DNA from 3 places in the Mesorhizobium oxytropidicola genome. Region 1 is predicted to be linked to each of the others. Evidence: riboswitches for the same ligand, from Rfam matches in the RefSeq annotation. Region 1 holds a riboswitch; each other region holds the start of a gene.
The links. A riboswitch is a leader RNA that binds a small molecule or an ion and turns the genes downstream of it on or off. The one in region 1 is predicted to bind cobalamin.

Region 2: linked by a shared signal. The riboswitch ahead of AC0V8S_RS18475 (DUF1636 family protein) and the one ahead of bluB (5,6-dimethylbenzimidazole synthase) in region 1 are both predicted to bind cobalamin.
Region 3: linked by a shared signal. The riboswitch ahead of AC0V8S_RS18740 (CbtB domain-containing protein) and the one ahead of bluB (5,6-dimethylbenzimidazole synthase) in region 1 are both predicted to bind cobalamin.

The regions. Positions count from the first base shown of each region.
Region 1 is NZ_CM149692.1:6,019,062-6,029,213, reverse strand. Features, by position in the region: partial or broken gene AC0V8S_RS30370 (TetR/AcrR family transcriptional regulator) at 1-370, shown strand, start outside; gene AC0V8S_RS30365 (hypothetical protein) at 467-1,450, shown strand; partial or broken gene bluB (5,6-dimethylbenzimidazole synthase) at 1,606-2,115, opposite strand; cobalamin riboswitch at 2,236-2,415, opposite strand; gene AC0V8S_RS30355 (histone deacetylase family protein) at 2,537-3,463, shown strand; gene AC0V8S_RS30350 (exodeoxyribonuclease VII small subunit) at 3,467-3,718, shown strand; gene AC0V8S_RS30345 (DUF2277 domain-containing protein) at 3,817-4,083, shown strand; gene AC0V8S_RS30340 (pirin family protein) at 4,124-5,044, shown strand; gene dxs (1-deoxy-D-xylulose-5-phosphate synthase) at 5,229-7,142, shown strand; gene AC0V8S_RS30330 (hypothetical protein) at 7,292-7,579, shown strand; gene AC0V8S_RS30325 (GFA family protein) at 7,576-7,977, opposite strand; gene AC0V8S_RS30320 (TlyA family RNA methyltransferase) at 8,140-8,904, shown strand; gene AC0V8S_RS30315 (class I SAM-dependent RNA methyltransferase) at 8,901-10,136, shown strand.
Region 2 is NZ_CM149692.1:3,699,105-3,709,256, forward strand. Features, by position in the region: gene AC0V8S_RS18455 (precorrin-8X methylmutase) at 1-576, opposite strand, end outside; gene cobG (precorrin-3B synthase) at 579-2,153, opposite strand; gene AC0V8S_RS18465 (cobaltochelatase subunit CobN) at 2,150-5,809, opposite strand; gene cobW (cobalamin biosynthesis protein CobW) at 5,828-6,865, opposite strand; gene AC0V8S_RS18475 (DUF1636 family protein) at 6,868-7,296, opposite strand; cobalamin riboswitch at 7,337-7,540, opposite strand; gene AC0V8S_RS18480 (winged helix-turn-helix domain-containing protein) at 7,570-8,769, opposite strand; gene AC0V8S_RS18485 (NADH-quinone oxidoreductase subunit A) at 9,104-9,469, shown strand; partial or broken gene AC0V8S_RS18490 (NuoB/complex I 20 kDa subunit family protein) at 9,460-10,040, shown strand; gene AC0V8S_RS18495 (NADH-quinone oxidoreductase subunit C) at 10,045-10,152, shown strand, end outside.
Region 3 is NZ_CM149692.1:3,754,113-3,764,264, forward strand. Features, by position in the region: gene AC0V8S_RS18720 (methyltransferase family protein) at 1-476, opposite strand, end outside; gene AC0V8S_RS18725 (heparan-alpha-glucosaminide N-acetyltransferase) at 473-1,471, opposite strand; gene AC0V8S_RS18730 (MFS transporter) at 1,681-2,874, shown strand; gene AC0V8S_RS18735 (aromatic ring-hydroxylating oxygenase subunit alpha) at 2,878-4,047, opposite strand; cobalamin riboswitch at 4,179-4,376, shown strand; gene AC0V8S_RS18740 (CbtB domain-containing protein) at 4,410-4,589, shown strand; gene AC0V8S_RS18745 (CbtA family protein) at 4,605-5,408, shown strand; gene cobU (bifunctional adenosylcobinamide kinase/adenosylcobinamide-phosphate guanylyltransferase) at 5,401-5,916, shown strand; gene cobO (cob(I)yrinic acid a,c-diamide adenosyltransferase) at 5,918-6,532, shown strand; gene AC0V8S_RS18760 (ISAs1 family transposase) at 6,790-7,860, opposite strand; gene cbiB (adenosylcobinamide-phosphate synthase CbiB) at 8,025-8,996, opposite strand; gene cobD (threonine-phosphate decarboxylase CobD) at 8,995-10,041, shown strand; gene AC0V8S_RS18775 (tyrosine phosphatase family protein) at 10,038-10,152, shown strand, end outside.

The DNA of each region.
Region 1 (10,152 bases):
AGCGCCGACCCGCTGGCAACACTTCGTCGACGAATGCACGACCTATATCGAAATGGCGCTAGAGCCAGAAATCCAGCGTATCATGTTCCGGGATGGTCCGGCCGTGCTGGGCGATCCGGCACAATGGCCGAATGCCAGCGCCTGCGTTGGCTCAATGACCGGTCATCTGACCGCGCTGCAGGGGGAAGGGGTGGTCGTCCCGGGCGTCGACCCCGAGACCGCGGCACGGCTGATCAACGGGGCGAGCAGCCAGGCAGCGCAGCGGATCGCCAATTCGAACGACCCCGAAGCGACGTCGAGAAAAGTGGTGGCGGCGTTCAAGCAACTGCTGGAAGGTCTGCTCAGAAAACCAGCTTCGCAACAGAACTGAAATCCCTGTCGGGCGCTCCGCTGGCCACTGCTTACGATTGACAATCTTCGGGGTGAGCGCATCCTCAGCAGCCATCTCTGAGGGGAGATTCGGAGCATGTGGGATTTCGATATCGGCAGGTCGGTGTCCATCATGATGCGGACCTGGCCTTTCATTGTCTTTCGCATGATCATCTATTTCGGCATCACGCTGGCCTATATCGTGGCGACCGGCGCCGGCGCCTCCGTCGGCTATGGCGTCGGCCATATCTCCACCGATCCCGATGGACCGATGTCCTTCGCCCTGTGGGGCGGGGTGGTCGGCTTCGGCATCGTCTCGATCGCCGTCTACTGGATCCGCGAATACATCCTCTACGTCGTCAAGGCCGGCCACATTGCCGTCATGGTCCATCTGATCGATGGCCGGGATGTTCCCGACGGCCAGAACCAGATCGCCTATGCCAGGCAGGTCGTGACGGAGCGTTTCGCCGAGGCCAACATCCTTTTCGTCGTCGACCAACTGGTCAAGGGCGCCATCCGCGCCATCACCGGACTGCTCGGCGGCATCGCCGCCTTCCTGCCCATTCCGGGCCTGAGCGGCCTTGTTTCCTTCATCAACACGGTGATCCGCCTGTCGCTCACCTATGTCGACGAGATTATCCTCGGCTACAACATCCGCATCAATTCGTCCTCGCCCTTCGAGACGGCGCGCCAAGGCGTCGTGCTCTACGCCCAGAACGGCAAGACCATGGTCAAGAACGCCGTCTGGCTGGCGGTCATCATGTGGGGCGTGTCGTTCGTCATCTTCCTGCTGATGCTGGCTCCGGCCGCCGCCATTCTGTTCCTGATGCCTGGGCAACTGGCCGGCTGGGCCTTCGTGCTGGCCATCGTCTTCGCCTGGGCCTTCAAGGCAGCGTTCATCGAGCCTTTCGCGATTGCTTGCCTGATGCAGGTCTATTTCAAGACTATCGCCGGCCAGGTGCCTGATCCGGCCTGGGACGCCCGGCTGGCCGAGGCGTCGTCGAAGTTCAGGGAGTTGAAGGACAAGGCACTGGCCTCCTTCGGCGGCTCGCGCTGGGGCACGGCCGGCGCAACGCGCTGATCGGCGGGCGCGCAGGCGACTGTGTTGAGGTGCGCCACAGCTGACTTGAGCGGTGCCTCGCCTTGCCCGCAAAAGGTCTCGCTCATGATCAGTTCGGGCAGCGGCAGCCGCCGGCCCCAGCCATGTGTCTCAAGGTCGGGTTTCGGCGCGAACTCGGAAACCCGGCCGACACAGAGATAGGCGATCGGCGTTACATGCTCGGGAATGGACAGCAGGCTTTTCAGCGCTTGCGGCTCGATGATGCTGACCCAGCCGACGCCGATGCCTTCGGCGCGCGCCGCCAGCCAGAAATTCTGCACCGCGCAGACCGTGCTGTAGAGATCCATTTCCGGATTGTGCCAACGCCCCAGTGGCGAGCCTTGCGATCGCTGGCGGTCGCAGGTGATGCAGACATTGAGGGCGCTTTCGCAGATGCCTTCGAGTTTGAGCTTGCGGTAGAGCGCCTGTCTTTCCGCCTCGATCGCCGGCAGTTCCTGTTCGCGCGCGGCCAGGAACAGGTCGCGCACCTCCGCCCGTCGCGCGACGTCGCGGATGACGATGAAATTCCACGGCTGCATGAAGCCGACCGATGGCGCATGGTGCGCGGCAAGCAGCAGCCGTGCCAGCACCTCGTCGTCGAGCCCTGTGGGCAGGAAATGGCTACGCACGTCGCGCCGCGTGAACATGGCGCGGTAGACGGCATCGCGCGCAACCTGGTCAAATCCGTCGCCCATAGGAGCGGTCATGGTTTCCGGCATCGCGTGTCCCCTTGCGATTGCAATCCATGTCCTCCGCCTGACCATGCGGATGACGATGCCTGCCAGGCCGGTCTTCTGGCTCGGGATCAACCCGCGTCCGGTGCCTTCCCGTCATCGACAGTGGCATTTACCGGCGCGGTCCCCCTCACAGCGTTGGGCACGCCACGGAATTCAACCGTGTTCCCGATTCTCCCGCTTACAGCGGGCACCAGGCAGTGTCTGCGACCTTACGCTGAAGCGCTGGCGGCGCCAATCCCCGCAGCGACGCCAATGGACGCAGGCGCGATTTTCCCCAGCGATCGAGCCGCAATGCATGGCCATCGCAGCGCCGGGGCACTAGATAGGGAGCATGACAACCCGTCTCTACACCCATCCGATCTTCCTCGAACACATCACCCCGCCCGGTCACCCCGAGCGGCCGGACCGCTTGCGCGCCATCGAGCGCGTGCTCGATGACGAGACCTTTGCTGCGCTTGATCGCGTCAAGGCGCCGGAGGGCGATGAAGCGACCATCCTCTACGCGCATCCCGCCGATTTCGTCGCCCGCGTGCGCGCCGCCATTCCCGAAGAGGGCCTTGCCCGTATCGATGCCGACACCACCGCGAGCCCAAAGAGCTGGCAAGCGGTGATCACCGCGATCGGCGCCGCCAACGCTGCCGTCGACGACGTCTTTGCCGGCCGCGCCGACAATGTCTTCGTCGCCGCCCGTCCGCCCGGCCACCATGCCGAGAAGACCACTGCGATGGGCTTCTGCTTCTTCAACACAGCGGCGATTGCCGCCCGCTATGCGCAGAAGAAGCATGGCGCCGAGCGCGTCGCTGTCGTCGACTGGGATGTCCATCACGGCAACGGCACGCAGGATATCTTCTGGGACGATCCTTCGGTGCTCTATTGCTCGACGCACCAGATGCCGCTCTATCCCGGCACCGGCGCGAAGAACGAGACCGGCGCCGGCAACATCGTCAACGCGCCTCTGGCGCCACAGACCGGCGGCGAGGTGTTTCGCGATGCCTTCCTGTCGCGGGTGCTGCCGGCGCTCGACAATTTCGCGCCCGATTTGATCATCATTTCGGCCGGTTTCGACGCGCATCACCGTGACCCGCTGGCCGAGATCAATCTGACCGAGGATGACTTCGACTGGGCGACCGGCCAGCTGATGCAGCGCGCCGCGCGCCACAGCGGCAACCGGCTCGTCAGCCTGCTCGAGGGCGGCTACGATCTGCAGGGACTGGCATTTTCGGTCGCCGCCCATGTCGGGCGACTGATGAAAGGATGAATGATGGCTGCTGAGACCAACGAAGACGTCAAGGCGATGAGCTTCGAGCAGGCACTCGACGCACTGGAAAAGATCGTCGATGATCTGGAGCGTGGCGACGTGCCGCTCGACCAGTCGATCAAGATCTATGAGCGCGGCGAGGCGCTGAAGGCGCATTGCGATCGGCTGCTGAAGGCCGCCGAGGACAAGGTCGAGAAGATCAGGCTGTCGCGCGACGGCAAGCCGGTCGGAACCGAGCCGCTCGACGCGGAATGAGGCGCAAGCCGTTCACCGAGTTTTGGACATCATCGTGTTTGAGGATAGAGTTCGTCGCCGTTGATATGGCGCCTTGGACAAGAGGAGATACGGAAGCGATGTGCAGAAACATCAAGACCCTGTTCAATTTTGATCCCCCGGCAACCAATGACGAAGTGCGCGACGCGGCCCTTCAGTTCGTCCGCAAGCTGAGCGGAACGACACGCCCGTCGAAACAGAACCAGCATGCGTTCGACCACGCCGTCGAGGCCATCGCGGCATCGGCGCGCGAACTTCTCGATTCACTCGAAACCCATCAGCATCCGCGCAATCGCGAAGAGGTGGCGGCCAAACTGCGGGCAAAGGCGGCGATCCGCTTTGCCTGATGCGGCCAAAGCGGTCCACGACCGCTGACAAGGAGAGTTCATGAGCTTCTTTCCCGGGAAAGACCCTGAAGCCGGCGACGCCTTCACCAGCGACCAGATCGAGCTGATGGTCATCCCGAACGCCAAGGACATTAGCGGCTTCGAGGTCCGTCGCGCTTTGCCGACCGCCAAGAGGCGGCTGGTCGGGCCCTTCATTTTTTTCGATCGGATGGGCCCGGCGATCCTGCGCGGCGGCCAGGCGATGGATGTCCGTCCGCATCCGCATATCGGCCTGTCGACGGTGACCTATCTGTTCGACGGCAAGATCAGGCATCGCGATTCGCTCGGCACGGAAATGGTGATCCAGCCCGGCGACGTTAACCTGATGACCGCCGGCCGTGGCATCGTCCACTCCGAACGCACGCCCGAGGAGTTGCGCGGCGCGCCGATGTCGATCTCCGGCCTGCAGACATGGCTGGCGCTGCCCGACGGCAAGGAGGAAGTGGCGCCGGTGTTCGAGAACACCGCGGCCTTGCGGCTCCCCGAAATCGACGCCGAAGGCGTCCGCAGCCGCATCGTCATCGGCGATTTCCAGGGGCTGCGCTCCCCGGTGCGGGCCGATACCGAGACGCTCTATGCCGATCTCAGGCTGACGCCTGGCGCCAGCGTGAAAATCCCGGCGGATGCCGAAGAGCGCGCTATCTACACGCTCGAAGGCGAGGTTTCGATTTCAGGCGACGTCTTTCCGGCCGAGCGACTGCTGGTGTTCCGGCCCGGTGACGAGATCGTCATATCGTCGCAAACCGGTGCGCATTTCATGCTGTTCGGCGGCGCCTCGCTCGGTTCGAAGCGCTACATCTGGTGGAATTTCGTATCCTCGTCCAAGGAGCGCATCGAACAGGCCAAGCAAGAATGGAAGACGGGCCGCTTCGATATCGTTCCTGGAGATGAGGAAGAGTTTATTCCGCTGCCGGAAAACTAATGAATATCGCCCAAAAGCGGCCCGGTTTCGGGACCACGATATGCATGAAAACAAGGACTTGAAAGCGCGGGCATAGACTGTTTCGACGCGCTGACCTTTTGGCAGCAGGCCCGCGTCACTGACACGCATTTACTTTCACAGGCCGGCGGCCTATCCCGCCGTTGAACAGAAAGCCTAAGCACCCGTGAACGCAACGCCGCATACGCCGCTTCTCGACAAGGTCCGCATTCCGGCGGATTTGCGCGCGCTTGACGAGAGCGAACTGCCGCAACTGGCGTCCGAGCTTCGCCTCGAACTGGTCGACGCGGTGTCCCGCACCGGCGGCCATCTCGGCGCCGGCCTCGGTGTGGTCGAGCTGACGGTGGCGCTGCATTATGTCTTCAACACGCCGGATGATCGGCTGATCTGGGACGTCGGCCATCAGGCCTATCCGCACAAGATCCTGACCGGCCGGCGTGACCGCATCCGCACGCTGCGTCAGGAAGGCGGCCTGTCCGGCTTCACCCGCCGTGCCGAGAGCGAGTACGATCCCTTCGGCGCGGCCCACTCCTCGACATCGATCTCGGCAGGCCTCGGCATGGCCGCCGCCCGCGACCTCTCCGGCGGCCGCAACAATGTCATCGCCGTCATCGGCGACGGCGCCATGTCGGCCGGCATGGCCTATGAGGCGATGAACAATGCCGGTGCGCTCGACGCCCGGCTCATCGTCATCCTCAACGACAACGACATGTCGATTGCGCCGCCGACCGGCGCCATGAGCGCCTATCTCGCGCGCCTCGCCTCGGGCAAGGCCTATGCCGGCCTGCGCGACTTCGGCAAGAAGTTGACGTCCTATCTCGGCAAGCGCGCCGATCGTGCCATCACCCGCGCGGTCGAGCATGCACGCGGCTATGTCACCGGCGGCACTTTGTTCGAGGAGCTCGGCTTCTATCACATCGGCCCGATCGACGGACACAATCTCGAACATCTGATCCCGGTGCTCAAAAACGTCCGCGACAATGGCGAAGGCCCGGTGCTGATCCATGTCGTCACCCAGAAGGGCAAGGGCTACGCGCCGGCGGAAGCCGCCGCCGACAAATATCACGGCGTCAACAAGTTCGACGTCATCACCGGCGCACAGGCCAAGGCACCGGCCAACGCACCGGCCTACACCAAGGTGTTCGCCGAAAGCCTGATCCAGGAGGCCCGTGAGGACGACCGCATCGTCGCCGTCACCGCCGCCATGCCGAGCGGCACCGGGCTGGACCTGTTCGGTGAGGTCTTCCCGTCCAGGACCTTCGATGTCGGCATTGCCGAACAGCATGCGGTGACCTTCGCCGCCGGCCTCGCCACCGAAGGCTACAAGCCGTTCGCGGCGATCTATTCGACCTTCCTGCAGCGCGCCTATGACCAGGTCGTGCACGATGTCGCGATCCAGAAACTGCCGGTGCGCTTTCCCATCGATCGCGCCGGTTTCGTCGGCGCCGATGGCGCCACCCATTGCGGCGCGTTCGACACCACCTTCTTGGCAAGCCTGCCGGGCTTTGTCGTGATGGCGGCCGCCGACGAAGCGGAGCTGCGCCACATGGTGCGCACTGCGGCAGCCTATGATGATGGCCCGATCGCCTTCCGCTATCCGCGCGGCAACGGCGTCGGCGTCGACATGCCGGAGCGTGGCTCGGTTCTCGAAATCGGCAAAGGCCGCGTCGTGCGGGAAGGCACAAAGGTGGCGCTACTGTCCTTCGGCACGCGCTTGCAGGATTGCCTGATCGCCGCCGAGGAACTCGGCGCGGCCGGGCTTTCCACCACCGTTGCCGATGCCCGTTTCGCCAAGCCGCTCGACCAGGATCTGATCCGGCGGTTGGCCCGCTCGCATGAGGTTCTGGTGACGGTGGAAGAGGGCGCCATTGGCGGCTTCGCCAGCCATGTGCTGCAGTTTCTGGCCCATGAAGGACTGCTGGAAAGCGGCCTGAAGGTACGCCCGCTGGTGCTGCCCGACGTCTTCACCGACCACGCCAAGCCGGAAAAGATGTATGCCGATGCCGGCCTCGATGCCGCCGGCATCGTGCGCACCGTATTCACGGCGCTCGGGCATACGGCCCGCGCCCAGCGCGCCTGATTCAGAACCTCAAGCGCTTGAATCAGTTTGCCGGCTTGATTTTGTAACGCATTGTTAACACTGCCGTTTGGCGTTTTGCTTACCGTGTCCCTTGGCCGTTTTTCAACGGCGCCCTGCTAGATCAGTTGTCAGGCAGGGAGACAATTGGAATGAAGACGCTTCTGTGCGGCGTGGCCCTATCGGCCATCATAATTGCGCCGGTCGCCGCCGAGACGCGCTATGACCGCAATCTCGAAAAAGCAGCGCTGGGCATCGTCGCCGGCAAGATGGGCAATATCAGGGGCGGCTTTTCCTACAAGCAGGTGCCGCAGCTCGTGATCGTGCCGGACCCCGCGCCTCCGGTTGCGGCTGAGCATCCACGTGAGCAAGCTTCGGGGGAGCGAGACGACGGTTTGTCTCCAGCCGTCGAGCGCCAGGTGTCGCGCACCATCTTCTAGAACCACATATCGCGCACGCAGCGGCCATCACGCGGCAAGTCGTCGTAGGTGTCGAGGCCATCGAAATGGTCGATTGGCAGATCGGCGACGGCCTCGGGCGGCGCCAGCCGCACATTGACGGCGATGCGTGTTCGATCAGACGCGCCGGCGCCCAAGCCGCGCCAGGCCAGCACGCAGGCGCAGGTCGGGCAGAACAGGATTTCGAGCGACGGCGTATCCTTTCCGGCGCGCGTATAGCTGGTCATCGGTCCGGAAACGCGTATGCGTTCGTCGATATAATCATAGGCCCAGAGCACGCCATAGCGACGGCAAAGTGTGCAGTTGCAGGCTGTGATCGGCCCGGGATCGCCTTCAAGGGTCCAGTGGGCCGCGCCGCAGTGGCAGGTTCCCGTCAGCATTCATTCTCCCCCGAGTTGCGACGATGGAGGTTCTCCTATTACCATTTTGCCGGACCCGATGCGATGCACGCAAGCCGCTACGCGGCCCGATGTGCTCGACGGTCTTTCCTTGTTCCGTCCCAATGTCCTTGCCTTCGCTGCCGGCTTTCGCCATGAAGGCCGATGAACTCGCCTCTGCCAGCCAGCACACGCCAGCGGCTCGACGACCTGCTCGTCCAGCGCGGCCTGTTTGCCAGCCGCTCGCGTGCCCGCGACGCGGTCGAGCGCGGCACGGTGACGGTTGACGGCACCATTGCCCGCAAGCCCGGTCAGAACGTTTCGCCGCAATGCCTTGTTGCCATCGATGATCCGGCGCAGGGCTATGTGTCGCGCGCGGCGCTGAAGCTGATCGGCGGGCTCGACCATTTCAGCCTCGATCCGGCCGGCCGCGAGGCGCTAGATATTGGTGCCTCGACAGGCGGGTTTACCCAGGTGCTGCTCGAACGCGGTGCGTCCCATGTCACGGCAATCGATGTCGGTCATGGCCAGATGCATCCCGATGTCGGCAAGGACCCGCGCGTGACGGTCATCGAGGGGCTGAACGCCCGCGATCTCACCGCTACGGATCTTGCCGGCCGCATTCCGGATTTCATCGTTTCCGACGTCAGCTTCATTTCGCTCAAACTGGCGCTGCCGCCGGCGCTCGCGATTGCGAAGCCCGGTGCCGCCGCGATCTTTCTGGTCAAGCCGCAATTCGAGGCGGGTCGCGAGGCGATCGGCAAGGGTGGTCTGTTGAAAGATCCCTTCGATGCCGCCCGTGTCGCCGGCCTGCTGCAGGATTGGCTGGATGCCGTTCCTGGCTGGCGCTCGCTCGGCCTGCATCTGTCGCCGATCGAAGGCGGCGACGGCAATCGTGAATTCCTGCTCGGTGGGATCAAGGATCGATGAGCGCGCGCTTCACCATCAAAAAGCTGGGCGCCCAGGGCGACGGCATTGCCGAGACCGAAAGCGGCGACCTGTTCATTCCCTTCACGCTGCCGGGCGAGGTTGTCACCGCCGCGCGCGAACGGGATCGCGCCACGCTGATGGCGGTGCTGGAAGCCTCACCACTGCGCATCGATCCGGCCTGCCGCCATTTCACCGAATGCGGCGGCTGTGCCCTCCAGCATTTCGAGACCGAGGCCTATCGCCAGTGGAAACGCGACAAGGTGGTGCACGCCCTGAAGGGCTTCGATTGCGACATCGATCCGCTGGTCGCCTGCGCGCCGCACACGCGCCGCCGTGTCGTGCTTGCCGCGCGGCGCGCCGAGACGGGCATGCTGCTCGGCTTCAACCGCCATCTGTCGCCGGAAATCATTTCCATATCGGAATGCCCGATCTCGCTGCCCGAGATCGTCGCCGCGCTCGACCGGCTGAGGGCGCTCGCCGATTTGATATGCGCCACCACCAAATCGTTCCGGATGGCGGTCACCGTGACCGGTTCCGGCCTCGACGTTGCGGTGCATGAGTCCGGCAAGCTCGGCGAACACCAGCGCCGCATCGCCTCCAACTTCGTCCTTGCGCAAGGCTTTGCCAGACTGTCCATCGATGACGAGATCGTCATCGAACCGAGGAAGCCCGTGGTGATGTTCGGCAGCGTTGCCGTCGCCGTGCCGCCTGGCGCCTTCCTGCAGGCGACCGAGGCCGCCGAACAGACCATGGCCGAGATTGTCGGCACACATCTGAAGCGCGCCAAGAAGGTCGCCGATCTTTTCGCCGGTTGCGGCAGCTTTGCCTTGCGGTTGGCCGCGAAGTCGGAAGTCCATGCGGTGGAAGGCGATGCGGCCGCACTTTCAGCGCTCGACCGGGGGGCACGTTTCGCCACCGGCTTGAAGCGGGTGACGGGCGAACGCCGCGACCTGTTTCGCCGTCCGCTGACGTTCAAGGAATTGAATGCCTTCGACGGCCTTGTCTTCGACCCGCCGCGGGCAGGTGCCGAGGATCAGTCGAAGCAGATCGCCCGCTCTGATGTTCCCTTCGTTGCCGCGGTGTCCTGCAACCCGGTGACGCTGGCGCGCGACCTGCGCATCCTCATCGACGGTGGCTATCAACTGAAAAGCGTGACGCCGATCGACCAGTTCCTGTGGTCGCCCCATGTCGAGGCTGTCGCGCTACTGGAAAAGCCCAAGAAGCGCCGGTAGGCGGATCTCGGTTCGA
Region 2 (10,152 bases), 2.3 Mb from region 1:
AAGCCGGCCGCGCACAACGGCATAGGGCACGCCATAGGAATTCTCGGCCAGCGCATCCTTCGATTCGGCGGCGCCGACGAAGCCCACAGGCATGCCGATGATGGCCGCCGGCTTCGGCGCGCCATCACGCAGTTTTTCCAGGAGATAGAACAGCGCGGTCGGCGCATTGCCGATGGCGACGACCGAACCCGCCATGCGCTCGCCCCACAGGTCGATGGCGGCAGCCGAGCGGGTGTTGCCGATCGCCTTGGCGATGTCGTGCGTGCGCGGGTCGCGCAGCGTGCAGATCACCTCGTTGCCGGCCGGCAGCCGGGCGCGGGTGACCCCATGCGAGACCATTTCCGCGTCACAGAAGATAGGCGCGCCGGCCGCCAGAGCCTTGCGGGCGGCGGCAACGAAATCGCTGGAGAAGACAAAATTCTTGGCGGCTTCGACCTGGCCGCAGGCATGGATCATGCGGATGGCGACATCGGCCTCGGCGTCCGAGAAGCGCGACAGGTCCGCCTCGGCGCGGATAATGGCAAAGGAGCGCTCGTAGATCGCCGTGCCGTCGTGGATATAGTCGTAGGCGGCCATGCTCATTTCCGTTTTTTGGTTTGGGCCTGTCGGTAAGCCTCGGCGATTGCCGCCGGCCCGAGCCTTGTCAGGCAAGCGGCGGCGGTTTCGCCTTGATATCGTGCGCTGCGGATCATTGCTGCGACGCGACTGACGCCGCGCGCGGCGTCATAGCCCGGCCTGTAGCCGGCAGGAAGGGCCTTTGCCGTCGCGTTCACGACAAGTCCGGCTCCATTTTCGCCGCCGACGATCGTGAGCGCCGCCGGGCCGGGATGCGCGCAGCCCTTGGCGCAGCCGGAAATGTGCAGCGTGAAGTCGAGGCTATCGGCGTTTTCGGCGGCGATCGCCTCGGCGAGGTCGCGCGTGGCGATGCGGCCGGAGGCGCAGGCCGGCGTGCCGGGGCAGGCGGCAATGCGGGTGCGCGGGTCGGCGGGGGCGGTGACGAAGCCGAGGGTGGCGGCGGTGTGTTGCAGGGGCTGGGTGGCGGCGGATGGTTGGCCGAGGAAGAGCAGGGCGCGGCCTGGGGCGAGGCGGATTTCGGTGGTGCCGAGGGTGAGGGCGTGTTGGGTGAGGGCGATGATCTTGTCCGCGGGCATGCTGCCGTAGGGAAGGCCGATGCCGAGGGCGAAAATGTCGCCGGCTAAGGGGAAAAGGCCGATAGGTTTGCGCGAGGCGCCCCCCTCTGTCCTGCCGGACCCGGCCCTCCGCTGTCGCTCCGGGCGTTCGTCGCTCGGAAAGCCAAGCAATTGGCTTTCCGTCCGCTGCGCTGACCACTCCTCACCCCCCACAAGTGGGGAGATCGGCAGTTTCGGCGCCGGCTTTCCCTCGTCAGCCATGGAAACTGGCGAAGGCGGGCGTGCATGAGCAATCTCCCCCCTCGTGGGGGAGATGTCCGGCAGGACAGAGGGGGGCGCCTCGCGCAAACCTGTCAAACATAGCCAACCCGCCAGAGACGCCAATTGCCTCTCGGACAAATCACGCGCATGGGCGTCGCGGCCCTTCTCAGCAACCATTCGGAGAGCAGCGACAGTGATATCGCGCGCTGCATCGTCCTCAACCGTCGCAAGCAGTTTCGGGCTTTGGCCGTCAACAGCGACAGATACAGTCCACAGAACGCCTTCGCCGCACTGCACCGCCTTCAGCCGCACATCGGCCGTCACCGCATCCATCGTCAGTTGTCCGCCGCCATCGACAATGACCGACACCTTCGGCCCAAGCCGCTGCGTCAGCCCAGCTTCTTCGACCGCCACCCTGATCCGCTCAGCCAGCGGCCGGGGACCGGCGATCTCCTGCGGATCGATGCCCGCCAGTGGCCCGGTCTCCACCGGCACGCCAGTGCGCACGGCAATGCCCAGCGCATCGACCTCCGCCGCCAGCAGTGCTGCGCTCTCCGCCGTCAGACCGCGTATCTGCAAGCTTCCACGCGCGGTGACTTCCATGATGCCGTTGCCATGCCGCAGAGCGGATTCAGCTAACCCGATCAACAGCTTCGGCGTCAGCCCTCCAGCAACCGGATTGACCCGTACCAGCAGCCCATCACCCGTCAGCATCGGCGCCGACAAGGCCGGACAGGCGCCGCGACGTGAGAAGGCGTTCATGCCGCCACTCCCAGCGCCTCGGCCTCGGCAATCAGCGCGGCGAGATCGTCGTCGATGGAATTGCGCAAGGGGTGCCAGAGGCCACGCCGGCGCGCCGACAGGAAGCGTTCGGCGATGATTTTCGCGGCGGCCGGGTTTTCCCGCAGGATGAAAGCGCGAACTTCCGCGTCGCCGACATAGGCATCGTGCACCGCCTCGATCAGCGCGCCTGAAATAGCGTGAGTGGTTTCGGCGAAGCCGACCAGCCGGTCGACGGTTTCGGCGAATTCGGAGGCGCCGCGCGGGCCGTGGCGCATCTGGCCTGATATGAATCGGGCATTGACGGCGCGGGCGCGCACCACCCGCGACACGGCCTCACTGATCGAGCGTGGCTTGGGTTTTTGCGGGTCTGTGGTGTCGAGCACGATGACGTCGGCGTTCCGGCCAAGCGCGGCAAGGGCGGCGGAAAAGCCGCCGATGAAGGCGACGTCGGCGGAACCTTCAAGAATATCGCGGCCGGGATCATCGCCGGTGTGGACGAGAAGATCGGCCTCGGCGATGCGGGTTTCGAAAGCGCCGGGCGCGGAGATACCTTCGCCGCCGGCGCCGCCATAGGCGTGCGAAGTGGCGTCGAGATAGGCGCGGCCGATCTCTTCGCGCGCGCCCCAGTCGCCGCTCGATAAAAGATCCTCCACGCCGGCGCCATAGGTGCCGGGCGAGGTGCCGAAAATGCGGGGGCTGATCTTGCCATCCGCGCGCGTCCTGGCCGCGAGCGGATTTTCCGAATCCTCTTCGTCGCGCGCGGCAACGGCGTTGGCGGCGGCGTCGATCAGCGCGATCTGGGTCGGGAACATGTCGCGGAACAGGCCTGAAATGCGCCAGGTGACGTCGACGCGCGGGCGGCCAAGTGCTGCCGGCGGCAGCACCTCGATGCCGGTGATGCGGCCGGTGGCAGTGTCCCATTGCGGCCGGCAGCCCATCAGCGCCAGGCCTTGGGCGATCTCTTCGCCGCCGGTGCGCAATGAGGCCGAGCCCCAGAGATCGATGACCAGCGAGCGCGGCCAGTCGCCATGCGACTGGAGGTAGCTGCGCACCACTTCTTCCGCCGCCGCCCTGCCCAGATCGTAGGCGGTCGGCGTCGGCATGGTGCGTGGGTCCGAGGTGAACAGATTGCGGCCGGTGGGCAGCACGTCGGACCGGCCCCGCGCTGGCGCGCCGGCCGGACCGGCCTTGACGTGGCGGCCATCGAGCGCGGCAAGCAGCGCCGACCTTTCAGCCTCTGCACTCTGGCGGCGCATGGTATCGGGCTCGTCTTCAGCCGCCCGGCCATAGATGTGCAGGCCATCCTTGATGGCGAAGTCCTTGAGGTCGCAGAGCCAGGCGTCGATGCGGCGCAGCGCCTCGTCGGGCGCATCGGTCCTGGCAACGCCGGCTTCGGCGGCGAGACCAGTCTTTTGCGCGGTGTCGACGATCAGCTTTGCCAGGCGGTCGCGGCGGCGGCGGTCGAGCCCGTCGGCCTGGGCGTATTCGTCAACCAGGCGCTCGAGTTTGTGCTGGTTCTCGTCCAGTCCGGCGCCGGTCAGCGGTGGCGGCAGATGGCCGAGCGTGACGGCGGCGATGCGCCGCTTGGCCTGCGCCGCTTCGCCCGGGTTGGAGACGATGAAGGGATAGATGACAGGTACTGCACCGGTGACGATCTCGGGAAAACAGGTTTGCGACAGCGCAACCGTCTTGCCGGGCAGCCATTCCAGCGTGCCGTGCGCGCCGACATGGATCAGGGCGTGGACGCCGAGCGACTTGCGCAGCCACAGGCCGAAGGCGAGCAGGGCATGGCGCGGCGGCAGGGTCGGGTCGTGGTAGTCGGCGCGGCGGTCGGCCGAGCGGCCGCGATCGGGGGCCAGCGCCACGGTGATGTTGCCGAAGGTCGCGGTGCGGAAGGGGAAGCACTTTTTGCTTGATAGCGAAGGTTTGCGCGAGGCGCCCCCCTCTGTCCTGCCGGACATCTCCCCCACTTGGGGGGAGATTGCGCCCTTATCTCCGCTTTCGCCAATCTCCAAAGATGCGAGAGGGGGCGAAGCGCTGAAGCTGCCAATCTCCCCCCTTGTGGGGGAGATGTCCGGCAGGACAGAGGGGGGCGCCTCGCGCAAACCTGTCTCTTCTTCTGCTTTTCCCCACGCCGCCTCGACGGCGGTCATTGCCTCAACGTGCAACTCCTTCGAGAAGGAGAGATACTCCTCCAGTCCCAGCCCATCATTGCCCCGCTCCAGCAAGTCCAACAACGCTCGCGGCGATTGCGGAATCCCCTCAACCACATAACCCTGTTCGCTGAGGTCATGTAGCATGGCGAGCACACTCGACGGGACATCAAGGCCGACCGCATAGCCAGTCCTGCCCGGCGCACTTGGGTAATCCGGGATCAGGATAGCCAGCCTGCGCTCGGCGCGCGGCGTCTCCTGCAACTTGATGAAGGCGGCCACACGGTCGGCCACCTGCGCCACGCGATCCGGTTCCGGCCGGTTGGCGAAGGCGCGGTGGCCAAGTGCCGGATCGACATCGCTTTCGCCCTTGAAGGAAATGGCGCCAGCGAGGATGCGGCCGTCCAACTCGGGCAGCACGACATGCATGGCAAGGTCGGCGGGCGCCAGGCCGCGCTGGTTGTTTTCCCAGACGTCGCGGCGGGTGGTGGCGACGATGACCTGGAAGACCGGCACGCCGGCGCGGTCGAACAGGGTTTCGACGCCGGGCTCAGCACCGGAGGCGAAGGCGGTCGCGGTGATGATGGCGGCGGGTTTAAGTGCGGCCAGTGCAGTTTCGACGAAGGCGAGGGAGATCGGGTCTTTCAGGCTGGAGACGAAGATGGGGACCGGGAGCATGCCGCGCTGGCGCAGTGTTTCAAAAAGGGCGTCGATCGGTGCGACATCGGCGGCGAGCAGCATCGAGCGGTAGAACAGGATGGGAATGACGGGAGCGGCGTTTCCCTCCCCCTCGAGGGGAGGGTGGCCCGCAGGGCCGGGTGGGGTCGGTACGACCGGGTGTGGCGTTTCTTTTGAGTCGGCGCGTTTCGGAGAGGACCCCACCCCCGGCCTGCGGCCGGACCCTCCCCTCGAGGGGGAGGGGAAGACGCCGCGGCTTGGCTCGTAGTAGCCGGCCTTTGGCACTGCCACCGGCTCCACAACGGCAGTATCCCGTCCAGCCAAACTGGCCAGCCTCTGCACCAGCGCATTCATATTCGCCAGACCGCCCTCGCGGAAATAGCCGAGCAGGCTATCCAATTCCTGGCGCGGCAGCGTCGAGGCTTCGATCAGCCTGAGGTCCTCGTCATGGCTCTCACCTGGCAGCAGCGCGAGCTTTATGCCGCGTTCGCGGGCGATCGTGGCCAGCTGGTCGCAGCCATAGCGCCACCAGTCGTAGCCGCCGAGGATGCGCACCAGGATGATCTTGGCATGGCGGGCGACGCTGTCGATCCAGAGGTCGACGGACATGGGATGGCGCAGGTCGCGCAGAGCGGCCAGCCTCATCGAGGGCAACCGGCCGGCGTTGGCCTTCCACGCGGCCGCCAGGCCGGCGAGGTCGCTGTCGGTGAAGGACAAGGCCACGATATCCGCCGGCGTCTGCCGCAGATCGACCGGCTCGGCGAGATCGTCGAGCGAGGCGGAGGTCGTGGTGAGGATATGCATCGCGGCCCGTGTCTGAAATCAGCCGGCGAGTATACGCTCGATCGCCGGGCGGTTCAGCCCCTTCAGGCCGATCACGACGAGGCGCGAGCGTCGGTCGTCCTCGGCGGTCCAGGCGCGATCGTAGTAGTGGTTGACGCGCGGGCCGACGGCCTGCAGCAGGAGCCGCATCGGCTTGCCGCCGACCTCGACGAAGCCTTTCACGCGCAACACGTTTTCCTGTTCGGCGGCGGTGGCGACGCGCTTTGCCAACTCGTCCGGATTGGCGATCGAGGCAATGTCGACGATGAAGGTGTCGAAGTCGTCATGCTCATGGTCGAAGGCGCCGTCATGATGGGATTTGCGGTTTTCGATGTCGTCCTCGACGGCGAGACCGAGTCCGAGCAGTACGGAAGGATCGACCTTGCCGTGTGCTGTCGGCACGATCTTCACGGCACGGGCGGAATGTTCGCCAATGATGGCGTTGGCGCGGGCCGAGCCGGCGGCATCCATCAGGTCGCTCTTCGACAGGATGATCAAATCGGCGCAAGCGATCTGATCCTCGAACACTTCCTCGACCGGGTCGTCATGGTCGAGGCTGTCATCCTGCGCGCGCTGCGCCTGCAGCGCGTCCATATCGTTGGCGACGCGGCCTTCGGCAAGTGCGGGACCATCGACCACGGCGATGACGCCGTCGACCGTCACGCGGCTCTTCACCGTCGGCCACTGAAAAGCCTGGACCAGTGGCTTGGGCAGAGCGAGGCCTGAGGTTTCGATCAGGATGTGGTCGACTTTCGGCGTCAGCGACAGGATTTGATCGAGCGCCGGCACGAAATCGTCGGCGACGGTGCAGCAGATGCAGCCATTGGCCAGTTCGACGATGTTTTCCTCCGGGCAGGTGTCGATGCCGCAGCCCTTCAAAATCTCGCCGTCGATACCGATGTCGCCGAACTCGTTGACGATGATGGCAATGCGCTTGCCGCCGGCGTTTTCCAGGAGATGGCGGACCAGCGTCGTCTTGCCGGCGCCGAGGAAGCCGGTGACGACGGTGCAGGGGACGCGGGAGACGGAAGCGCTCATGATCAATCCTTCAACAGGTCGAGAGGTGGAATGCGGGCAACGAGGCCGCGCTTGAGGGAATCAGGCCGGCCGCGCCATGGAATGAGGCCGTCCGTCGAGGTGGCGAAGAGCTTTGCGCCGGTGACGAGGTCGGCGCCGCTGGTCGCGGTCAGGTCGCCGAACACATAGCTCCAGCAGCCGTCGCGCAGGATCGCCGCACTGAGGCGGCGCTTGCAATTGCCGAGGCATTCGACCGTGCGCACGCGGATATGGTCGTCAGACGCTGCACGGCGCGTGTCATCAGCCAGCAGTTCGCCGGCGCGGGGATGAGCATCTGAGCCGGTTTCGTCACGGCAGGAAGCGCAGACGATGACGGTGACGCCGGCCAAGGCACCGCCGTCGGCGGACGAATTGTCCGCTGTGCCAGCCGAAAAACTGCTGTTCTGGTCCAAAAAGCCGGGCTCCTTGCCCGGAAACCCGCCGGGCGATCGGATTCTCTTGTCGCAGACGGCAGGTCTCCTGGCTCGCGGGTCATCGCCTTGGGTGCCGCCTTCCCGGGAACATCCCAGTGGCTTTCGGCCTTGGCTCTTCGCTTACAGTTGCGGGGACAGCCGCGGATTTGGGATTTTGTCCCGCACCGCATTCCCTCTTAGCCCCTGCCGTTGCGGGCAAGGGACCATCTGGACCGGATTTAGGCTTTTGTGGGCAGTGGTGTCAACGCGCGGCTACGACATGGCTATGTCGGCCAGCGCCGGGCCCAGACCGCCGGCTGGCGTCACTGCCATGCGTTCGAGCCCAAGCCAGCCCTGCATCTGTTTCAATTCCTCGAACAGTTGCGCGGCGGTTTCTGGCGGTGCGCCAGGCTCGGAGTAGGCGGCATGGACGCGCAGGACACTGGCCGGCCGGTCGGCCTTGAGGTCGACACGCGCCACGATCCGGTCGCCGAGCAGGAAGGGCAGGACGTAATAGCCGTATTGGCGCTTCTCAGCTGGCGTATAGATCTCGATGCGGTAGTGGAAATCGAACAGCCGCTCCGAGCGCGATCGTTCGAACACCACAGGGTCGAACGGCGCCAGCAAGGCGCGCGCCTCGATTTTGCGGGGCAAACGGGCATCCTTATGGAGGTAAGCCGGCTTGTCCCAGCCTTCGACCCGCACCGGCACCAGTTCGCCAGTCTCGACCAGTTCCTCCAAACGCCCCTTCATGTCGGCCGGCGACAGGCGGAAATAGTCGCGCAAATCGCTTGATGTCGCCACGCCATGGGCGCGGGCGGAAATGCGCAGCAATTCGCGATGCGCGTCCTCGGCTGATGGCACCGGCAGGTCGAGGATCGCCGGCGGCAGCACGCGTTCGGGCAAATCATAGAAGCGCTCGAAGCCGCGGCGATGCGCCGTGGTGATGCGCCCGGCCCAGAACAGCCATTCGAAGGCATGCTTGGCATGGCTCCAGCCCCACCAGCCGCCCGAACCTTTCTGGCCTTCCAGCGCCGAGGCGGCGATCGGGCCGCGTTCGGCGACCGCGCGGTAGATCTCTTCTATATAGGCGGCGTGCTCGCGGCCCCATTTGGCCAGGCCCAGATACATCTCGTCGCCTTGCTCGGCGCGCTGCATGCGCCAGCGCATCAGCGGGTAGGTCTCGACCGGCAGGAAGGAAGCCTCGTGCGCCCAGTATTCGAAGACCGTGCGCTTGCGCGTCACGGCGGCATTGTCGAGCAGAGCGAGCGGGTAGGGGCCGAGCCGCGAATAGAGCGGCATATAATGAGCGCGCACCACCGCGCTGACGGAATCGATCTGCAGCAGGCCGGTGCGCGAGAGCACGCGGGCGAAGTGGCGGCGGTCGGGCGTACCGCCAGGGCGAGGGTCGAGAAATCCTTGAGCGGCGAGCGCGATGCGCCGGGCGGTGGCAAGCGAGATCTTTTCCTTCATGCAGCTGTCACTCTAAGGGCGTCCAGGTCGAGGGTCCGATGGGTGATTCCGGCCCATGCTAGCAGGGTTTTGGCGGCAACCCTGTCAGGAGAGAAAAGTGGAGTGAAAAGCGAAGGAAATCAAACAGGAGCGGATCGGACCAGTTTCTCCGGATATGGCGTCCAGGTCCGCGTTTTGAACAAGGTTTGACTTGCTTCGCTGGAAGTGCTGCGCTAACCCTCGCCGCGTTGCAGCATAGGCCCCTTAAAACGGTTCAGCGGTTAATCTGTCACGCTTCCGCATTAAGGTCCGGTGCTGTAATCAAAGTGGATTGGCGCCAACGGAAAGCCGCTGCATGAACGCACTCCTCAGTTCGTACCTGCCCATCGTCCTGTTCATCGGCGTGGCGCTGGTCGTCGGCCTGGCGCTGCTGGCCGCACCGTTCCTGCTGGCCTACCGCAATCCCGATCCGGAAAAGCTTTCCGCCTACGAGTGCGGTTTCAACTCGTTCGACGATGCCCGCATGAAATTCGACATCCGCTTCTACCTGGTGTCGATCCTGTTCATCATCTTCGATCTCGAAGTGGCCTTCCTGTTTCCCTGGGCCGTCTCCTTCTCGAAGATCGGCATGCTCGGCTTCTGGTCGATGATGGTGTTTTTGGCAGTGCTGACCATCGGCTTTGCCTATGAATGGAAAAAAGGAGCGCTGGAATGGGATTGAACGACAGTTCAGGCACCCTCGTCGCGCCGAAGCCGAAGGGTATCATCGATCCCAACACCGGCAGGCCGGTGGGGGAGGACGATCCCTTCTTCCTCGAAATCAACAATGAGCTTGCCGACAAGGGTTTTCTGGTCACCTCGACCGAGGCGCTGATCACTTGGGCGCGCTCGGGCTCGCTGATGTTCATGACCTTCGGTCTGGCGTGCTGCGCCGTCGAGATGATCCACACCTCGATGCCGCGCTACGACTCGGAGCGCTTCGGCGTCGCGCCGCGCGCGTCGCCGCGCCAGTCCGACATCATGATCGTCGCCGGCACGCTGACCAACAAGATGGCGCCGGCGCTGCGCAAGGTCTACGACCAGATGCCGGAGCCGCGCTACGTCATCTCGATGGGCTCCTGCGCCAATGGCGGCGGCTATTACCACTATTCCTATTCGGTGGTGCGCGGCTGCGACCGCGTCGTGCCGGTCGACATCTATGTGCCCGGCTGCCCGCCGAGCGCCGAAGCTTTGCTCTACGGCATTCTTCTCCTGCAGAAGAAATTCGCCGCACCGGCACGATCGAACGGTAAATCCATGGCCGCATCCCTTAGCGAACTGTCGACCTATCTCGGCGAGAAGCTGATCGGCCGCGTCACTGACGCGGCGATCGCCTATGGCGAGCTGACCATTCATGTCGAGACG
Region 3 (10,152 bases), 2.3 Mb from region 1:
CAAATCCAGCGCCGCACGCGTTTGGCGTAGTCGCGGTATTTCTTGCCGAACTTCGCCGCCAGCACCTTTTCCTCGCCCTCGATCGCGACCTTCTGCGTGATGAAGGCGGCGATGAACGCCAGCGGCAGGAACCAGACGATCCCCGAGACAAAGGCGACGCCGATCAACAGCAGCGTGTTGGCGAGATACATCGGGTTGCGGGTGATGCCGAAAGGACCTGTGGTGATGAGGTGATCCGGCACTGCGTTGGGGTTAAGCGTTGTCCTGGCCCTGATCATGGTACGGATGGCAGTGAACCAGAGTGCCGCGACGCCGAACAGTGCCACCCAGCCGGCGGCGAACAGGAGGTCGCCGAGAAGGTCGCCGATCCAGGGCAGGGGATAGAAAAGACCGAGGGCGACGCTGATGGCGATGGCGGTGATATAGATCACCGGCGGCCACGGTATCACCCCGGGCTTCGGCTGGGGTTCGGTCATTGCGTTCCTCCCTCGTCCATCTTGTCCTCGGTCTGGGCCGTGCAGCTGGCGGCCAGATCGCCCAGATGCGCCCGGAATTCCGCACTCTGGTCGTTGTTCTCAAGCCGATCAAGCGTGGCCTCGCCCTCGATCGTCGTCAGCATGCAACTGCAATAGCTGGTGCAGAAGGTTGCGTTGCGCGTCTGCTCGCATGAGCGCTGGCAGGTTTTCAGGAAATTGACTTGCGGGGTTTCGACCTGGGCGGGCATGACTTGCGAAAACAGCCAGACGCAGCCGATCAGCAACGGCTGGTGGATCACGTAGAAGGCGAGGCTGTGGCGGCCGATGAAGAGCAGCGGATTGGCCCAGCGGCCGGGCGCAAGGCTCGCCAGACGCGCTCGCAGGCCGGAGGCGGAAGTGAGTTTCGCCACGCCGATGCCGATAAGCACCGCGCCGAACCATGGAAACAGCGGCACATAGTCGTTGGATCGTGGATTGGTCGCCGATAGGCCGATCCACCATAGCCAGGGATGGTCCAGGGCCTCGAAGCGCAGATAGACGGGCGCAGCGATCACGAGCGCGGCAACGACAAGCGTCAGCAGGGCCGGCAGCCACAGGAAGGCGAGGCCGAGCAGGCTGGCGAGCGCGATCTCGTGCAGGATGCCGAAGAAGATGAATCCGTCCGGCGTCGCGATGCGGGTGACCACCGAAATGGCGACCGCGGCACCGGCAACCATTGCAAAGCGCTTCCAAAAACCGTTCCAGCGGATTTGCTGGCCGTGAGCCAGGTACAGGCTGACGCCGACCAGGAACAGGAAAGTCGAGGCGATGCAGCGTGCGTAGATCTTCCACCAGCCAAAAGCGGTGAGGCCTGGATCGGTGTAGCCGAAGAATTCCAGATCCCAGGTGAAATGGTAGCTCGCCATGGCCAGCAGCGCGATGCCGCGCACAATGTCGATGGCGACGATGCGCTTTGATGGCTCCGGAACGGGTGCGGTCGGCGTATGGATGGTCATGGTCTCGCGATCTGATTCAGCCCCGCCTGAGGACTATCACGGTTGGACGGGACAGAAGAAGGCCGGGGCATCGGATCAAGCGCCGCTTTAGGCCAGAGCCGGGAAGCCTTTGACCGGTTTCGCTTTTCGCCGGTTACACGTCGGTTTCCTCTTAATCGTCCGGGAACGACCACGGCAGATTTGGCCGGTGATTCTGCTTTGGGGAAGCAATGTCCACCCATGTCCGCCATCCGATCTGGCTTCCGGCCCTCAAGGCCGCGGATGCGCGCACCTTCGCCTCGCTCTACGCGGTCGAATCCTTCGCCCGCGCCACGGTGTCGAGTGTCATCCCGATCCAGGCCTACGAGATTCTGCACAATGAGCAGATCGTCTCGATCCTCTACACCATCGTGGCGCTGCTCGGCCTGTCCGTGACCTTGTTCATGCCGATGCTGATCCGCCGCTTTGCCCGGCGCTGGGTCTACACGGCAGGCGCCTGCCTCCTTGCAATAGGCTCGCTGTTCTTCGTTACCCACACGCTGGCCGGGCAACTGGCCGGCATGCTGTGCCGTGTGATGGGCGCTAGTGCGCTCTCGATCACGCTCAACCTCTACATCATGGACCACATCCGCAAGACCGACTTCATGCAGGCCGAATCGCTGCGCATGGCGTGGTCGATGCTCGCCTGGACCGGCGGGCCGACGCTCGGCATCTTCCTCTACACGCGCTTCGGCATCTATGCCGCGCATGGTGCGGTGGCGGTCTTCGCGCTGGCTCCGCTGTTCTGGACCTATCGGCTTGGCGACAACCCGTCGATCCGGCCCGGCAAGACACGGCCGGCCAATCCGCTCGCCAATATCGGCCGCTTCGTCGCGCAGCCCAGATTGAGGCTTGCCTGGCTGATCGCCTTCGGCCGCTCCTGCTTCTGGACGACGTTCTTCGTCTACGGGCCGCTGTTCATGGTGATCACAGGCGAGGGCAAGCTGGCGGGCGGCCTGCTGGTTTCGGCCGGCAACGCGCTGCTGTTCATGGCGATCTTCTGGGGCAAGGCGGGCAAGCGCTTTGGCGGCCGGCGCACCACGACATTTGCCTATTTCGCCATGTCGGCAATGCTTCTTGCGGCAGGCACGGTCGGCGAGAGCGTGCCGTTGCTCACCGGCGCTTTCCTGCTGTGCGGCGCCTTCTTCACCATCGCGCTCGACGCGCTGGGCTCGACTGCCTTCATGCGCTCGGTGCGCTCCTATGAGCGGGCGCAGATGGCGGCGGTCTACCGCACCTATCTCGATTTTTCCGAACTGACGCCGCCGCTGGTCTATTCGGTGGTGCTGGCCTTCTTCGGACTGGGCTCGGTGTTCGTCACGCTCGGCCTGCTGGCGGCGGTTTGCGGTTTTGTCACGTGGCGATATCTGCCAAAGTCTCTGTGAGGATCAGGCAGAAAGCGCCGCGTGCTGCTCGCGCACCCAGTTGTGGAAGCGGTGCAGGTCGTACTCCTCGGGCATCAGCACGCCGGCTGTGTGACGCATCGAACGCAGGCCTCTCTGATTGACCTCGCAGATCGCCGCATCCTCTTCCAGCACCTGCGTGCCAAAGGCGACGATGTTGTCGATGTCGGTCACGGCGAGGGCCTCGGGCGCGAACAGCCATTCGGCGACAAGCTCCGTCTGTTCGGGACCGAGCGGCACAAGGCGCACGGTCCTGACATAGTCGACATGGCCGACGATGAACATCGACGGCAGGCTGGTGGCGTAGGTCTGGCCGGCGGTGCGTTCGGCTGGTGTCAGCCCGGAGAAGACCGGCCCATGCGCCTGGCCATCGCACGACCAGGTTTCGGCCCCGGCGCGCAGGCCGCCGGAAAATTCCGGCGCGTCATTGTCGGCGTGGCGCGTCCATTCGGGATCGTCATGCCGGCTCATCAGGCCGCGGCCATAGATCGGCACCAGCCGCGACAGGTCCTTGTGCACGCCCGGGCAGTGCAGGCACTCGTTGAAGTTTTCCCAAAAGATCTTCCAGTTGCAGTGCATCACCTTGCGCAGCACATGGCCTGATACCAGCGTTTCCAGCGGCCAGTTACCGAGATTGCCGGAGGCAGGGTCGAAGGATGCCTGGGCGGAGCCCGCCGCATATTCCTGCAGATTGATGAAGACGAAGCCGCGCCACACCGAGAGCGCGACGCGGTAGAGCGGATGGTCGGCCTTGTCGAAGCCGTCCGGCAGCGATTTCGACGGAACGCGCACGAGGTCGCCGCGCAGCGAATAGGACCAGGCATGATAGGGGCACGTGATCAGCCTGGTCTTCAGCCGGCCCTCGCTCTCCTGGCACAGCTGCGAGCCACGATGCCGGCAGGTGTTGTGGAAGGCGCGCAGCGCGCCGGTGTCGTCGCGCAGCACGAGGATGTCCTGCGTGCCGATGCGGAATCGGCGGAAGGCAAGCGGCTGGGCGAGATCGGCCTCGCGGCAGACGAGCAGCCAGTTTTTGTACCAGATGGCATCGAGATCCCGCTGATAGGCTGCTTCATCCCAATAGGCCGATGAAGGCAGCGTCGGTTCGGCCTGGGTCAGGCCGTTGTAGGGGGCGCGCTCGCTGGCAATGGGCTGCATGGCTGGCTTCCAGTGAAGATGCCAGCCGACACCCGGCCAGGAGAATTGTCAATTGTCGCGCCTCGCGACGGCATGGCGCAATCGCGCTGTTTGCCGGCGGAATTTGGTTTGCCGCGTGTCGTGATTTTCCCTATAGTCATGCAGTCGTCGGTTCCGTTTTGGAGCCAAGAGGGAATGCGGTGCGGGCGAAATTCTTGCCCAATGCCGTGGCTGCCCCCGCAACTGTGTGCGGTAGTCCTCTCCATATGCCACTGAAGATTCGTCTTCGGGAAGGTGGAGAAGGGCGCTGATCCGCGAGCCAGGAGACCTGCCGACGACGGCAAAACTGACAGGCCCTCGGGTGGAGGGTGAAAGGACAAGATATGAATACCGCTTCCGTCTCCCTCGGCGCCTCCGTCTCCTCGCAGTCGCGCTTCATGCAGCTGGCGCTCGCTGCGTTTCTCGGCATTTTCGTGATGGGCTTTGTCGGCTTTTCGCATATCGATGCGGTCCACAATGCGGCTCACGACTATCGCCATTCGATGGCGTTTCCCTGCCACTGACCAGGATCTGACATCATGAACCTGTTTCGCAACGTCGTGTTCATCGCGGCGATCGCAGGGCTCGTGGCCGGCGTCATCCTCGCCTGCATGCAGGCCTATGCCACTGTGCCGCTGATCCTGAAGGCGGAAGTCTACGAACAGGCCGGCGGCGGCCATAAGCACGACCATGCCGCGGCCCCGGCCGCGGCGGATACCACTGCCATGAGTACGGCCGCCCCGGCGGGGAATGCCATGAGCACTGCGGCGCCGGCCCCGGCTGAAGTGACTGCTCCGGCGAAAGACGAGGGTTGGGCGCCGGCAGACGGTTTCGAGCGTTTCGCCTTCAGCGTGCTTGCCAATATCGTCACCGGCATCGGCTTCGCGCTGATCCTGGTCGCGGTTTCGGAATTCGCCGGCGGCATCGGCAATTGGCGCCAGGGCGTATTCTGGGGCCTGGCCGGCTTTGCCGTGTTCACGCTGGCGCCTGGTCTCGGCCTACCGCCGGAACTGCCGGCCATGCCGGCGGCCGATCTCTTGCCGCGCCAGATCTGGTGGTGGGCAACGGTGGCGGCAACCGCGGCTGGTCTCGGCCTGATCGCGTTCCGCAAGTCACTGCCGCTCGCCATCCTTGCCGTGGCGCTGATCGTTGCCCCGCACATCGTCGGCGCGCCACAGCCCGACAGCTTCGAGACGGCGATTCCGGAAGGGTTGCATCACCAGTTCGTGGTGGCGGTGACGGTGACCAACCTGGTGTTCTGGCTGGTGCTCGGCGCCGTCGTCGGCGTGGTGCGCGGACGCTTCACCGGCACCGCGACCAGCCTGCGCGACAGCTTTGCCTGATCGCAACAAGCTGACGTTCATCATCGGCGGCGCGCGCTCCGGCAAGAGCGCGCATGCCGAAACCCTGGCGACGGCGTTGCCGTCACCATGGGCCTATATCGCCACGGCTGAGGCCTACGACAGCGAAATGCGCGAGCGCATCGCGCTGCACCGCTCGCGGCGCGGCGAGGGCTGGATGACTATCGACGCACCGCTCGATCTCGCCGGCGCGCTCGAGGCCTTGCCCGACAACCAGCCGGTGCTGGTCGACTGCCTGACACTGTGGCTGACCAATCACATGCTGGCCGATCACGACGTTGGAGCCGAATGCCAGCGGCTGGCGGATGTGCTGTCGCGGCCACGCGGGCCCTGGTTCGTGGTGTCCAACGAAGTCGGGCAAGGCATCGTGCCGGACAATGCCTTGGCGCGCCGTTTTCGCGATGATGCCGGAAGGCTCAACCAGCAGGTCGCGGCGATCGCCGATACGGTGCTGCTGATGGTGGCGGGGCTGCCGCTCAAGGTGAAATGACATGACCGACATCGACGATAAGGACGAGGAACGCCATCGCACCAAGATGGCCAAGCGCAAGGCGGTGCAGGACGCCGAGGTGGCCAGCAAAACGGTCGAGAAGGGGCTGCTCATCGTCAACACCGGCCCGGGTAAGGGCAAGACCACGGCCGCCTTCGGCCTGGCGCTCAGAATGCTCGGCTATGGCAAGCGCGTCGGCGTCGTCCAGTTCATCAAGGGCAAGTGGCACACCGGCGAGAAGGATGCGTTTGCTGCCTTCGGCGACCGCGTCGTCTGGCATGCAATGGGCGAGGGTTTTACCTGGGAGACGCAGGATCTGAAGCGCGACATCGCGGCGGCCGAGGCTGCCTGGGCCAAGGCGCTGGAGTTGATCGCCGATCCGTCGATCAGCCTAGTCGTGCTCGACGAGCTCAACATCGCGCTGCGCTACGACTATCTCGATCTCGAAAAGGTGGTTGCGGCGCTGAAAGCGCGGCGCGAAGGCCTGCATGTCGTCGTCACCGGCCGCAACGCCAAGCCGGCGCTGGTCGAGGCCGCTGATCTGGTCACCGAGATGGGCGTGACCAAGCACCATTTTTCGGCGGGCGTGAAAGCGCAGCAGGGGATCGAGTTTTGAGATCTGTTGTCCCCTTTGTGGGTAAGCGTTCAAGTCAGGTCGCCAAACGCTCCCAGCGGGGCTCCCTTCCTTTCCCTCCGGAGGGGGGAAAGGTGGCGCTGCGAAGCAGCGACGGATTGGGGGAAGGCGGTTATCGAACGCGCGGTCTCAGACAGGCAAGCGCGACCCGGCGGGTGCGAAAACGCGACTGCCGAGCTGGTCGACCCCCACTCCGTCTCGGCTTCGCCGAGCCACCTCTCCCCCGATCGACGGCAGGGCTATCGCATATGAGCGATTGCCTGGATGAGATAGTCGTCATTCCAAGCGCATTTCTTGATGCGGTGGCTAATGGGGACTTTGTCGATGTCGGCGGCCTGAAGGATATTTCTGGCGATGCGGTTGATGAGGGCGGTGTTGGCGGGAGCGTTGTCCTTGCGGGCACGACTGAGGTCCTCGTGCAGATGAACGTCGAGCATCCAGTGCAGTGCGTTCTCGATCTGCCAATGGGCTCTGGTGAGGTCGATCGCCTGCTGTGGCGACAGCAGCGTTGAGGCCATGAACAGGCGCGTCAGCGGCTCGGCCTGATCGCGCCGGCTGGTGATGCGGATGAAGGCCTTGTGCCCCGGCATCATTGGTTCAGCCGCCACCACGACCTCTGCCTGCCGCCATTCGTTGCGGCCATGGCTGGTCTCGGTCCGCTCAGTGACGGCGGGAGTGGTCTGGGCCAGTTGTTGATTGGCCCGAGCCAACCAATGCCGGCGGTTTCCCTTGAGTGCGAGCAGATAGTCGCCGCCGCGCTGAATGATGGCCTTGGCCATGCGCGTGTGGCAGTGGAGGGCATCGGCCGTGACCAATCGGCCAGTAAGATCAATGAGTTCGACGACCTTGAGGGCAGCCTCGACCTCATTGTCTTCGTCGCCGGGCGAGACCGCCGCCAAACACAGCCGCGTCTGGCTGGCAAAGGCCGACACCGTCAGGGGCGGGCTGGCCGCAAGGCCTTTCTCATAGGCCCGCCGCAGCGCCTTGCCATCAAGTGCGACCACACCCTGACGTGCCTGGGCAAAGCCTGCGGCAAAGGCGGCGAACGCCCGTCCGAAGGCCTCCGGATCGAGCAGGCGCAACAGCCGCGAGAAGGTGTCGTGGCTAGGCGCCTCCTCATAGTCGATCAAGCGCGACAGCGCCTGTTTGCGCTCTTGCGCGAACAACGAAAACTCCGTTGCGCTGGTCGCGCCACACAGGCTCGCAGCGATCATCATCACGATCAGGTCGCCAAGCCGATGTGTGGCGTTGGCCGCGCGCGGATCAGGCACCGTACCGAAATAGCTCTCAAGGCTGGTAATGGCAGTCACTCCTCGCTGGACTGCCTTCCCAAAGAATCCCTTCTCAAACCAACTTCAAGCCCAAAATCGCCATATGCGATTCCCCTGCGATCGACGGGGGAGAGGAAAGGCGCGAACCTGTTGTAGCCCGGCTCCCATCCTCCCCTTCGAGAGCGAACTCACGAGGGGTGAGGTTAGGCCAGAATAACGACGACCGAGACCACCGCGAACAGCACGATAAGCAGATAATCGGCGACGTGGTAGAGTTTCAGTGCTTGCCTGATGTCGTCGCTATCGACGTCGCGGCGGCCGCCTTCGCCCATAAAGACATCGTCGACCACGATGCCGCCATAGCTGCGTGGCCCGGCAAGTGCCAGGCCAAGCGCGCCGGCCATGGCCGCTTCCGGCCAGCCGGCATTGGGCGAGCGGTGTTTTTTCGCATCGCGCCGCACCGCCTGCCATGAACTGCTGGCGTCGGCTCCCTTGACCAGGAAAGCCGCCAGCACGATCAGCAGCGCCGTCAGCCTTGATGCCGGCAGGTTGATCCAGTCGTCGAAGCGCGCCGCCGCCCAGCCGAAGGCCTCATGGCGCGGGGTGCGGTGGCCGATCATCGAATCGGCGGTGTTGGCGGCCTTGTAGGCAGCGCCGCCGGCCAATCCGCCGACACCGGTCCAGAAGGCAGGGGCGACGATGCCGTCGGAAAAATTCTCGGCCAAGCTTTCGATCGCCGCACGGCAGATGGCGGCCCTGTCGAGCGCTTCGGGATCGCGGCCGACGATTCTCGAGACGGCAACACGGCCCATGGCGAGGCCGGCGCTGTCGAGCGCATCGGCCACGGCCTCGACGTGCTCGTAGAGGCTCTTCTGCGACAGCAGCGATGTCGCCAGAAGGGCGGCGATGAAAAATCCCAGGGGAACGAACCAGAGCAGGACAAGCTGTACGCCGAGGCCGACCACCGCGGGCACCAGCACGATGACCAGCAGCGCCTGGACACCGCGTTGGCGACGCAGCGCGTCGGGATCAGTGGCGCGGTTGAGCCTGCGATCGAGAAAGGATATCAGCCTGCCGAACCACGTTACGGGATGGCCGATGGCGCGGAACAGCCAGTCCGGGTAACCCAGGACACGTTCGACGGCCAATGACAGGAAAGCGATCAGGACTGACATGAAGCTTCTTGAAGGAGCGGTGGACCATGGTGGAAGTCTTGGCCGGGCGAGGGCGCTTTTCCCCAACGCCGTGCTGCCTTTCGTCGACCTCTCGACCGGTATCAACCCGCACTCCTACCCGTTTTTCGACCTGCCCGCCACCTCGCTGTCGCGATTGCCGGAAGCCACGCGGATTCACGAGCTGACAGAAATCGCGGCTAGAACCTATGGCGCGCCGTCGCCAGCCAATGTCGTCGCGGCACCCGGCACGCAGATCCTGCTGCCGCGCGTGGCGTCGCTGGTCAGGCCCGGCAAGGCATTGGTGCTGGGGCCGACCTATGCCGAACATGCCCGTGCCGCGGCAATCGCCGGGCACGAGGTGGCCGAAGTCAGCGATTTTGTGGCACTGGCGCAGGCTGACCTTGCCATCATCGTCAATCCGAACAATCCCGATGGTCGCGTCATCGAGCACGACCGGCTGCTGGTTCTGGCCGCCGGATTGCGCGCCAGAGGCGGGCTGCTGGTCGTCGACGAAGCGTTCATGGATGTCGGCCCGCGTGAACACAGCCTTGCCGGTGATGTCGATCAAGGCGGCATCGTCGTGCTGCGCTCGTTCGGCAAGTTCTTTGGCCTGGCCGGCCTGCGGCTTGGCTTCGCGCTTTCCGATGCCGCAACCGTAGAATTGCTGGAAACGCAATTCGGCCCGTGGGCCGTCGCCGGCCCAACGCTGGAATATGGTATTCGCGCGCTTGCCGATATTGGCTGGCAGGACGCAATGCGGGCATCGCTTGCCGAGGCAGCCGCGCAGCTTGACGCATTGTTCGGCCGTTTCGACGTGCCTGTCGCGGGCGGCACCACGTTGTTCCGCTATGTCAGCCTGCCGGATGCGGCCGGCCTGTTTTCAGCGCTTGGCGAGCGCGGCGTCCTGCTTCGGCATTTCTCCGACCGACCGCATGTCCTGCGCGCCGGCCTGCCGGGGAGTGAGCTGGAATGGCAGCGGCTCGAATCGGCCCTTGCCGAATGGGCGACGCGGCGCGAGGATCGACAAAAAGGTTCAAAACCATGATCCATGTCTGCTCGCTAGCGAAGATAGAGGAAACGGTGGCCAGGACCGGTGCCGACCGCATGCTGTCGCTGCTCTCCGTCGGAACCGATGTGACGCGTCCGGCCTCGATAT